One region of the Priestia sp. 3CA3 genome, then DNA from elsewhere that is predicted to be linked to it. Evidence: a T-box and tRNA genes for the amino acid it is inferred to sense, from the RefSeq annotation. Region 1 holds a T-box; the other holds one or more tRNA genes.
What was found. The T-box of region 1 lies ahead of serS (serine--tRNA ligase). A T-box ahead of a tRNA ligase gene usually reads a tRNA of that ligase, here a tRNA-Ser.
Positions count from the first base shown of each region.

Region 1 (5,927 bases):
TGTCAACAACGAAGAAGAACAAAAACTAGTTGGAATCCTTACAAACCGTGACTTGCGTTTCATCCAAGATTATTCAATGCAAATTGCTGATGTAATGACAAAAGAAGAATTAGTTACTGCTCCAGTAGGAACGACTTTAGAAGAAGCAGAGAAAATTCTACAGCAATACAAAATTGAAAAGTTACCTCTTGTAGATGACAATGGCGTATTAAAAGGCCTTATCACAATTAAAGACATTGAAAAAGTAATTGAGTTTCCAAATGCAGCTAAAGATCAACAAGGTCGATTATTAGTTGGAGCAGCTGTTGGCGTAACAGCTGATTCAAATGTTCGTATCGAAAAATTAGTACAAGCTGGCGTTGATGTTATCGTTATTGATACAGCGCATGGACATTCACAAGGCGTTTTAGATACAGTGCGCAGCATTCGCGAGGCATATCCAGAATTAAATATTATTGCTGGTAACGTAGCAACGGCTGAAGGTACAAAAGCATTAATTGAAGCTGGAGCAAACGTAGTAAAAGTAGGAATTGGACCTGGTTCAATTTGTACAACTCGTGTTGTCGCTGGTGTAGGCGTTCCACAAATTACGGCAGTATATGACTGTGCAACTGAAGCTCGTAAGCACGGGGTAGCTATTATTGCAGATGGCGGTATTAAGTACTCTGGAGATATCGTAAAAGCACTTGCAGCTGGTGGACATACAGTAATGCTAGGAAGCCTTCTAGCAGGAACGACAGAAAGCCCTGGCGAAACAGAAATCTACCAAGGAAGACGCTTTAAAGTGTATCGTGGAATGGGCTCTGTGGGAGCTATGGAAAAAGGAAGTAAAGATCGATACTTCCAAGAAGATAATAAAAAATTAGTTCCAGAAGGTATCGAAGGCCGTTTGCCTTACAAAGGACCTGTAGCAGATACTTTATATCAAATGATTGGTGGTTTACGCGCAGGAATGGGTTACTGTGGTTCAGCTAACTTAGAAGCGTTACGTGAACAGGCACAATTCATCCGTATGACTGGAGCAGGCTTAAGAGAAAGTCACCCACATGATGTACAAATTACAAAAGAATCTCCTAACTATTCTATGAGATAATCATGAATGTGTAAAAAACACGTTTCCTTAATAGGGAAACGTGTTTTTTATGTCATTAATCATGAATGTAACAGTACTTCTTTATCTATTTTTTTAAATTTTAGTATGATAAAATTACATTTATGTGAGTTTACGTTTGGAGGGTATAGAGTGAGAAACGCAGTACAGAAACAATTAATTTGTGTCATTGCTGTTATGTTAATGGCCAGCGTATTTTTTGTCTCTACACAAGCATCAGCTGCTTCTAAAACAGATGATATTGGCGTTGAAGCAGACGCAGCCATTTTAGTAGAGGCAAGTACGGGGAAAGTGCTATACGGGAAAAATACGGATGCTTTATTAGGTATTGCAAGCATGACAAAAATGATGACGGAATACCTAGTATTAGAATCCATAAAAGATAAGAAATTATCTTGGGATCAACGTGTGCCAGTTAGTAAATATGCAGCTAAAATTTCTCAGGATTATGGATTATCAAATGTACCATTAATCGAAAACCAAAAATATACGGTAAAAGAATTATATGATGCCATGGCTATTTATTCAGCTAATGGAGCAGCCATTGCTTTAGCTGAAGCTGTCAGTGGTTCTGAAGAAGGTTTCATTAAGTTAATGAATGAAACAGCAAAAAAATTAAATATGGGTGAATCAAAATTTGTCAATTCTACAGGTCTTTCTAATTCCTTGTTAAAAGGGATGTATCCAAAAGGAACAAAGGAAGAAGATGAGAACCTCCTATCTGCTCGGGCAGTTGCTACTCTTGCTTATCACTTGATTCATGATTATCCAGAATCTTTGGAAGTAGCCAAAACTCCTTCCAAGATGTTTAGACAAGGGCAACAAGGCGAAACAAAAATGAACAATTGGAATAAGATGCTCCCTGGTTTTTCAGCTGCATACAGCGGCGTAGACGGCTTAAAAACTGGTCATACAGATTTTGCAGGTCAATGTTTCACTGGAACTGCAGAGCGTAACGGGGTAAGATACATAACAGTTGTAATGAATGCCAAGGAAAACGGCAAGTCTACAGAAGCTGCTCGTTTTTCTCAAACGAAAAAGATATTGGATTATGCTTTTAGTCATTTTCAGTTAAAAGAAGTAGTGCCTGCTAACGGCGAGATTAAAGGGCATGAAACAATTGATGTTGCTAAAGGAAAATCAAAAGAAGCTTCCGTTTCTCCAAAGAATTCGGTAAAAATTATTACCGAAAAAGGTCAAAAAGATCATACTAAAATCAACTTTAAGTTAAACGATAAAGTTATGAACGATCAAAAAGTTGTTGCTCCTATTAAAAAAGGAGAAACAGTTGCTTATGTAAGTGCAACAAACAGCAATCTTAAAGATCTAGGCTATGTAGGAGGCCAAACTACAGATAGCATGACGCCGGTCGTGACAAACGAATCTGTTGAAAAAGCTGGATGGTTCTCTCTCGCTATCCGCAGTATTGGTAACTTCTTCAGCGATATTTGGATGAATGCTGCAGATACAGTGAATAACTGGTTTTAATGATAACTCAAGAGAAAGAAGAGATACTACAAGGGAGTATCTCTTTTTTTATTTTTAGATTTGTTTGTATATAATCTATAAATTAGATAGGAATTTTCCGAAAAATACGGTAAAATAGACACTAAGTTTTGAATTTTGTATATACACTAAAAATTATTGTGAAACACTTGATACAGGAGGAAGACAAACATGAATAACATTACAGGTACTGATCGTGTAAAACGAGGAATGGCGGAAATGCAAAAAGGTGGCGTTATCATGGACGTGATCAACGCAGAGCAAGCAAAAATTGCAGAAGCAGCAGGCGCTGTTGCCGTTATGGCATTAGAGCGTGTTCCAGCTGATATCCGTGCAGCAGGCGGCGTGTCTCGTATGGCAGACCCAACAATTGTTGAAGAAGTGATGAATGCTGTGTCCATTCCAGTTATGGCAAAAGCTCGTATTGGCCATATTGTTGAAGCACGCGTGCTAGAAGCGATGGGTGTAGACTACATCGATGAAAGTGAAGTGTTGACTCCAGCTGATGAGGAGTTTCATTTAAATAAAAATACATTTACGGTTCCATTTGTGTGCGGTTGTCGTGATCTTGGTGAAGCATCCCGCCGTATTGCTGAAGGAGCTGCAATGCTTCGTACAAAAGGCGAACCAGGGACAGGAAACATCGTGGAAGCAGTGCGTCATATGCGCCAAGTAAACGCTCAAGTACGTAAAGTTGTGGGCATGGACGAAGATGAGTTAATGACAGAGGCAAAACTATTAGGCGCGCCTTATGAGCTATTACTACAAATTAAACGTGAAGGTCGCCTACCGGTTGTAAACTTTGCAGCGGGCGGTGTAGCAACACCAGCAGACGCAGCGTTAATGATGCAGCTTGGAGCAGACGGTGTGTTCGTTGGTTCAGGAATTTTTAAATCCGACAACCCTGAAAAATTTGCTCGAGCAATCGTTGAGGCAACAACGCATTATCAAGATTATGAACTCATTGCAAACTTGTCAAAAGGATTAGGAAGTGCAATGAAAGGAATTGAAATTTCATCATTATTACCAGAAAACCGCATGCAAGAGCGTGGATGGTAATTTAAAGGGAGTTTTGACAAAATGGTAAAAGTAGGCGTGTTAGGATTACAAGGTGCCTTTCGCGAGCATGCACAAGCATTAGAAGCAGCAGGCGCTGAAGCCATTATCATTAAAAAAGTTGAACAGCTAGACGAAATAGATGGTTTAATCCTACCGGGCGGCGAAAGCACAGCGATGCGTCGTCTGATTGACAAGTATGACTTTATGGAACCTCTTCGCCAGTTTGCACAAGCAGGTAAACCGGTGTTTGGTACGTGTGCGGGTTTAATTTTACTTGCAGGACAAGTTGTTGACCGTGAAGAGCCCCATTTAGGTGTTATGGATATTACGGTAGCTCGAAATTCATTTGGGCGCCAACGAGATAGCTTTGAAGCTGCTCTAAATATTAAAGATATTGGTGAAGATTTTATAGGCGTATTTATCCGTGCTCCGCATATTGTAGAAGTAGGAGAAAACGTTGAAGTCTTGGCAATGCATAACGACCGAATTGTTGCAGCAAGACAAGGTCAATTCTTGGGATGTTCGTTTCATCCAGAATTAACAGATGATGCTCGCATGGCTCAGTATTTTGTAGCAATGGTTGAAGAAGCTTCGAAAAAACCTGTATAAATGAATTGCATCTTGTAAAGACTTGTAGTACATTATGATTAATAAAAATGATATTGGTATAAAGCGTTGATAGGAAATAGTAATAAGATTTTTGATTTCAAGAGAGTCGATGGCTGGTGTGAATCGATAATCAATTCTTATGAATCCGTCCTGGAGCAAGCTGTCGAAAAAGTAGTAGGCAGTTTCGGTTCATCCGTTATCTGGTTTAAGAGGAAGGCTTATTTTAGCTTTCAATTAGGGTGGCAACGCGGGTAAACTCTCGTCCCTTTCATAGGGATGAGAGTTTTTATTTTGCCCTTTTATACTAAAGGAGGTACTCAGTATGTTAGATTTAAAATTTTTACGTGCTAATTTTAATGAAGTAAAAGAAAAGCTCAAGTTTCGTGGTGAGGACTTAACGGACTTAGGTCGCTTTGAAGAGTTAGATGCAAAACGCCGTGAGCTAATTGCTCAAACAGAAGAGTTAAAAAGCAAGCGAAATGAAGTATCACAGCAAATTGCACAATTGAAACGTGAAAAACAAGATGCTGATCATTTAATCGTCGAAATGCGTGAAGTAGGAGACCGCGTAAAGCAATTGGATGAAGAGCTTCGCAGCGTTGAAGAAGAGTTAGAGCTATTGCTGCTTTCAATTCCTAACGTTCCACATGAAAGTACGCCTGTAGGTGAAACTGAAGATGATAACGTAGAAGTTCGCAAATGGGGAGAAATTAAACAATTTGATTTTGAACCAAAACCGCATTGGGATTTAGGAACAGATTTAAATATTTTAGATTTTGAAAGAGCTTCGAAAGTAACGGGAAGCCGCTTTGTATTTTATAAAGGGTTAGGTGCAAGATTAGAACGTGCTCTTATTAACTTTATGATGGATTTACATATGGATGAGCATGGTTATGAAGAAATCCTTCCTCCATATATGGTGAATCGTACAAGTATGACAGGAACAGGGCAGCTTCCTAAATTTGAAGAAGATGCATTTAAAATTAAAGAAGAAGATTATTTCTTAATTCCTACAGCTGAAGTACCAGTTACAAATTTACATCGTGATGAAATTTTAAGCGGAGATCAGCTTCCAATTGCTTATACAGCGTATAGTGCTTGCTTCCGCTCAGAAGCAGGCTCTGCAGGAAGAGATACACGTGGGCTTATTCGTCAGCATCAGTTTAATAAAGTAGAACTTGTTCGCTTTGTTAAGCCAGAAGATTCTTATGATGAATTAGAAAAATTAACGGGCCATGCTGAAAAGGTTCTTCAACTATTAGGTTTACCTTACCGAGTTCTAAGCATGTGTACAGCTGACTTAGGTTTCACAGCAGCCAAAAAGTATGATATTGAAGTTTGGATTCCAAGTTATGAAACTTATCGTGAAATTTCTTCTTGTTCAAACTTTGAAAGCTTCCAAGCTCGCCGTGCTAATATTCGCTTCCGCCGTGATACAAAAGCAAAACCAGAACATGTTCATACACTAAATGGTTCTGGCTTAGCAATTGGCCGTACGGTAGCTGCAATTTTAGAAAACTACCAGCAGGAAGATGGATCAATTCAAATTCCAGAAGTGCTGCGTCCATATATGGGAAATAAAGAAGTTATTTCTAAATAAAAGTAGAAGATGTTCATTAAATTAATTTTTAATGAACATCTT
Region 1 covers NZ_JBXENJ010000027.1:1,444-7,370, forward strand. The annotation lists gene guaB (IMP dehydrogenase) at 1-1,093, shown strand, start outside; gene AC1VNJ_RS26445 (serine hydrolase) at 1,244-2,599, shown strand; gene pdxS (pyridoxal 5'-phosphate synthase lyase subunit PdxS) at 2,789-3,676, shown strand; gene pdxT (pyridoxal 5'-phosphate synthase glutaminase subunit PdxT) at 3,698-4,285, shown strand; T-box leader at 4,343-4,555, shown strand; gene serS (serine--tRNA ligase) at 4,608-5,885, shown strand.

Region 2 (5,927 bases), on a different contig from region 1:
GCCTCTTGATAAGTAATACTGTACTTTATCTTTGGGCAGACCCTCGTTGGCAGAGGATACATTTCCAAGCAAAGTACGGAGAGTGCTGTTTTCTGGGTATGAGCGATCCCAATACGTTGTTGTATCAACACCCGGAAGTTCATCTAAATGCTCACTTACAACGGCATACTCTTCATTTGTCACACCGCTTTTAACAATTTGCGGGGTGTTAGAATAACCTGCCTCCATTTGGCGCTTAATAGCTAGAACTTCTAAATCACTCTTTAAACTTTCTAAATCTTTTTTAGAAATGCGGTCTAACTGACGTTGATACAGTTCGTCATCAGTCATTTCACCATCTTGAACTTTTTTACGATCAGCTTTCGTAATTTTCTGCTCCGCTTCTTTAGGGTGAAGCATAATCCAATAATCCTTCATGTCGCGTTCTGTAATTTTTACCACGTTTTTAGCATCTTTATTCTTTCTATTTTCTGGAATATCAATCACATTTGTGGTGTAAGGAACATCGATCATAGTGGCTAACTTTTTAGCGATGCGCAGCCTTTCTTCAGCTGTATTTCCTTGAAAACGAGTATATGTAATCGTATTTAAAGAGGTATTATCTACAATTACGCGGTTATACCGATCGTACATTTTCCCTCGAGGAACAGGCGTACTGACTGTAACGTCCTGTGTTTTTTCGACTTCTCGTTCGTAATTCTCACCGTACACAATTTGAACAAGTCCCAACCGCAAAATTAATACGGAAAATAGGGCAAATACGGTCAAGAAAAGTAAGTTCACACGAAAAGGCACATGACTTTTTCTTCTTTTTTTCTTTTTCATACCAACACCTACACTTTATAAAACATATATACCATAACACCATAAAATCAGACATTTAGCAAATAAATAGACACCTGGCAGGTGCCTATTTACACAACGTATTTATTCTAAAAGAAAAGCGAGGCATTTTCCATAGTACAAATGAAGGAGCTGATAATACTCTAAGCTGGAGACTCTCCGTCTCCTTCATTTAATACTGGAGGAGTAACAGTCGTTTCTTTTTTGTGCAGAGGCTGTGAGATATGTCTTACACAAAAATAAATGATCGTATGCCCTGCTCCAACAATAGCTAATAAAACGGGAATACTTTTTGCTTCATCAAAAAATAGTACGGCTATTAAAAATAAAGATATGGAAACAACGCGCCCAATATTCAGAAATACTTCTCTGACAACAATGTATTCGATTCTTTTTGAAACAACGTCCTTTGCTCGTCCAATCACATCGTACGTTAGAGAAATGAATGGAACCAACAAAATAGGATAGGCAATGGCAATACAAACAGCATATATAATTAACTTTGGATACGATAAGTTAAAGATAAGCAAAAAGACTGCTCCATAGAGAAGGAGGCCCCCGGTGAAAATAAATCGAAGGCGATTTTTTTGCTTAATAAATCTTGAGGCTACATAGTATCCTACAAACGCCACCGCTGAATTCACCAGTCCATAAGTTCCTAAAGCTAATTCACTTCCCGTCGTAATAAATACCATGACGGATACGACAAAAATGAACGTACCTTCACGCAATCCTTGAAAGAAATGAGCCTGTAATATTCGATTCCAGTCTTTGTTGACTTTTCGTTCAGCCCACACTTCTTTAAATTTGTATACTCCTTCAGCTGCGCGTCTTGTAATAAAAAAACTAAGCACAACGGCACCGACAAACAATAGCAGAGATACACCAAACACAATTTTATACCCAAGTGATTCATACAAAGCGGAAATAACAAAGCCCGCTCCTAAAGGACCAATCATCCCTGCAAAAGAGTTTAAGATCCCTAAAAATCCGTTAAAAAAGTCTCTTGTATCAGGTTCTGTAATTTCAAAGGTTAGCACATTAAAAGCTAGCCAATAAAAGCCATATCCTATACCCAGCAGTCCACCAAGCAATACTAAATACTCGGCTGCGTTAGCTCCACTGACTAATACAGCGATATAAAAAACAGCTAAAAAAGATACGCCTAACCTTAAAACCACAACCCGGTCAATTCGTTTGGCCCATTTACCTGCTAAAATAAACGTAAGCGGCTGAAGCACCACTACCGCTAAATTATAAATAGCGAGATCCGAAAATTCGCCTGATTGTTTCCACAGATAAATGTTAACAAACGAATTGGAAATTGAAATAGCCAAGGCATAAAGACCGCCTATAATTAAAAGCAAAAGTAAATCTTTACTAACTTCTACATCTCCAACTACTTTTTTTAATAAAGGCATATCAAAAAACTCCTTTTCTCTTCTACACCTAGTGTGTGAAAAAGAAAAGGAGATATGTAAAAGAATTGGAAAACAAAAAAGCCAGTAAAGGTAATAATTACTTTACTGGCTCTTAAATACGTCTTCAGCTTATTTTGCAGCGTCGTAACGCTTAGCAACTTCGTCCCATTTTACAACATTAAAGAATGCTGAAATGTAATCTGGACGGCGGTTTTGATAATTTAAGTAGTAAGCGTGCTCCCAAACGTCTAGACCAAGAATTGGCGTTTTGCCTTCCATTAATGGGCTATCTTGGTTTGGTGTGCTTGTTACTTCTAATTCGCCGTTGTTTACAACTAACCAAGCCCAGCCAGAACCGAAGCGAGTTTTAGCTGCATTTGCAAATTCTTCTTTGAATTGATCAAAGCTGCCGAATTTGCTAGCGATAGCGTCTGCTAATTCACCAGTTGGAGCACCGCCGCCGTTAGGGCAAAGGATTGTCCAAAATAATGAGTGGTTCGCATGACCGCCACCGTTATTGCGTACTGCTGTACGGATATCTTCAGGAACAGCATCTAAGTTTGAAATTAACTCTTCAATACTTTTGCTTTCTAAATCCGCTTTGCCTTCAACAGCAGCGTTTAGGTTTGTAACATATGTGTTGTGATGTTTTGTGTGGTGAATATTCATTGTTTCTTTGTCGATATGTGGTTCCAGTGCATCGTATGCATAAGGTAGTTCTGGTAATTTGTAAGCCATGAATAATTCCTCCTTCAAAATATGTAAGCATTTTGGCGCAAAAGCACCATATACGTTTAGATTAGCAAATTTACCCTACTCTTTCAAATAAAAAGTACCTAATCCATGATTTATATTTACCTAATTCCCATTCGCTATTCTTTTAAACATAAAAAAAGCTTCTTTTTCTCAAAAGAAGCTTTGAATAGACAATAGTATGGCGGAGGAAGAGGGATTCGAACCCCCGCGGGCTTTAACACCCCTGTCGGTTTTCAAGACCGATCCCTTCAGCCGGACTTGGGTATTCCTCCAACCCTATAAATGGTGGACCCTGCAGGACTCGAACCTGCGACCGGACGGTTATGAGCCGTCTGCTCTAACCAGCTGAGCTAAGGGTCCACATGGCTCCACAGGTAGGACTCGAACCTACGACCGATCGGTTAACAGCCGATAGCTCTACCACTGAGCTACTGTGGAACAATATGAATTATGTATGTCACAAACGTAAATTGGAAAATAGCGGCGGAGGGGATCGAACCCCCGACCTCACGGGTATGAACCGTACGCTCTAGCCAGCTGAGCTACACCGCCATGGCTCCACAGGTAGGACTCGAACCTACGACCGATCGGTTAACAGCCGATAGCTCTACCACTGAGCTACTGTGGAACAATATAACATTTACTAGCGACATTAAAAATTTAACATGTTTCTGGCCTAAAGTCAATATATTATTTTAAAACAGCGTATAAAAAATAGGCAATCATCAACAGTTGAATAAATCCTTTTGAGATAGCGCCACTAAAAAAGCCAATAACCGAACCTACTCCAATTTTTACTGCGTTGCTAATTGTGGTCCGATGAACAATCAGTTCTCCTACAATCGCTCCGATAAACGGCCCTAAAATAATTCCAAATCCCGGAATAACAAACGGACCCACAAGCAATCCAACTGTACTTCCCCAAACGCCTGCTTTAGTGCCTCCGAATTTTTTCACACCAATAATATTAGCGATATAGTCTGCTAAAAAAAGTGCGACAACTAACAATCCTTGTATCACCCAAAATAACCAGCTATAGGAGCTAAAATCATAAAATAAACCGTATATGACAAATCCTAGCGCTACAAATAGCACGCTTGGGATGATGGGATAAACCAACCCAACAAACGATACAACAAAGCTAATGATAACTAATGCCCAACATAAAATAGCCATGCCCGCACCTATCCTTTTTATTATTACTATTTATCATACAATAACCACTCCTATAAAGAAAGACCTTGCACCACGAGACCTTCCTTTATTTTACTTTCGAATATATCTTCAGATAACGATTTTCGAGTGTACCACTGCACTATTAACAGCACAGTCCTCAAACTGCCCGTAATAACCCCCAAAAACAATGACAGCAAAATCTGTACATATAAAGAAATGCTTTTGACAAAACGCTCCATCGCACCATTGTAATTGGTAACGTTTTCTAAAACCTATTGTAAACCTTAAATTTCCGCTATAAAATAAGGTATAATCAGAATTTTAAATAATAGGAGGCTTTACAATGAGCATGCTGAAAAAGATAGCATGGAGTTTTACTTCCTTTCAAAAAATAAAGTCGCTTCGCTTTGAGCATACGAATAAAACAATTGGCTTTGTGCTGTTTTTAACATTCATTTCTTTGCTGCCTACATTTTTCTTTATGACTTTGACAATTGTAAACGGCTATCATACCGCGACTACAGATCTCCCGAAATCTGTTTCTTCTTTTTCTATTTCAAATTCACAGCTTACGTCAAGCCAACCTTTCACAAAAAAAGTAAACGGTACCGCTTTTATCTTAGACCCCTCACAGTCTATTGAACGGTTTCATTCCCCTGCTCATGCAATTGGTTTTTTAAAGGATGGAATTTATATCACGACTAATTCACAAACACAAACGTATTCATATGAGTTGCTAAACTGGCATCATAAAGATAAAAATGAACTGTTAAACTTGCTGCACGAACAAAAATTTTCTTTATACATACTTGTCCCTATCGCTATGCTTTTACTGTACGTATTAACATCTGGACTAAACTTCCTTTCTATTACCTGCCTTGCTTATCTTGGAAAACTGATTGGACTCATCACTAAGAAGCAGCTTCCTTTCAAACAGCTATGGGCACTGAGCGCTTATAGTACGGTAGCCTTCACGCTGCTTTATACGCTTTTTGAAGCTTTTTCTTTGTCTCTAGCAACACATAGCTCTCTTTACTGGATAGGAACGTTCTTCATTTACTTATTGCTCGTCACAAGGGTTCCTATGAGAAAAAAGGTAAAATCTAATAAAGCGATTGAAACATAACGAAATGAATCCAATCAACCGCTAGAAGCACCTACATACATAAAATCTATGTTTACCCTGCCAATGAAAAACTCCGAACGAATTTAATTCTTGATCAAGAATCAAATTTGTTCGGAGCTTCTTCAACTAACATACTTTTGTCCCAGCCTCTTTATTTCTGTACAACTTTTCTTCTCCCCATTGCAGAAGAAAAAATTTTCAACTGATACAAAACCCACAAACCTCCTGCTGCGAGCAAACTAAAGCTATAAATAAACATCAGCCTTTCAGTATGCATCCACACTTCAAAAACAACGGGTCCCAACGCTACTCCTAAAAATCTCACCGTTCCATAAATGGATACAATAAATCCTCTTTCTTCGTCTGAAGCCGCTGAAGTAATCATCATATTAATACAAGGAAGAACAAATCCTAAGCCGCCAAAGGCGACTGTCAAACAAAACATCAGCACAGGAAGCGTATAAATCACCGTTAATACTCCAAACATTACGAATAAAAGAATCATTCCTACTATCATCAATTTTTTCATGAGCACTACATCTGTTTTGATTCGCTGACCGGTCCAATAAGAAACGAGCGTCATCGCGCCAAGAGGAAATAAAAAA
Region 2 covers NZ_JBXENJ010000001.1:375,955-381,881, reverse strand. The annotation lists gene AC1VNJ_RS01940 (peptidoglycan D,D-transpeptidase FtsI family protein) at 1-825, opposite strand, end outside; gene AC1VNJ_RS01935 (MFS transporter) at 987-2,264, opposite strand; gene sodA (superoxide dismutase SodA) at 2,394-3,002, opposite strand; tRNA gene AC1VNJ_RS01925 (tRNA-Ser) at 3,200-3,292, opposite strand; tRNA gene AC1VNJ_RS01920 (tRNA-Ile) at 3,304-3,380, opposite strand; tRNA gene AC1VNJ_RS01915 (tRNA-Asn) at 3,384-3,458, opposite strand; tRNA gene AC1VNJ_RS01910 (tRNA-Met) at 3,499-3,572, opposite strand; tRNA gene AC1VNJ_RS01905 (tRNA-Asn) at 3,574-3,648, opposite strand; gene AC1VNJ_RS01900 (DUF456 domain-containing protein) at 3,711-4,196, opposite strand; gene AC1VNJ_RS01895 (DUF1189 domain-containing protein) at 4,540-5,322, shown strand; gene AC1VNJ_RS01890 (MFS transporter) at 5,474-5,927, opposite strand, start outside.
Region 2: it has a tRNA-Ser gene. The T-box ahead of serS (serine--tRNA ligase) is inferred to sense a tRNA for this amino acid. The anticodon was not compared.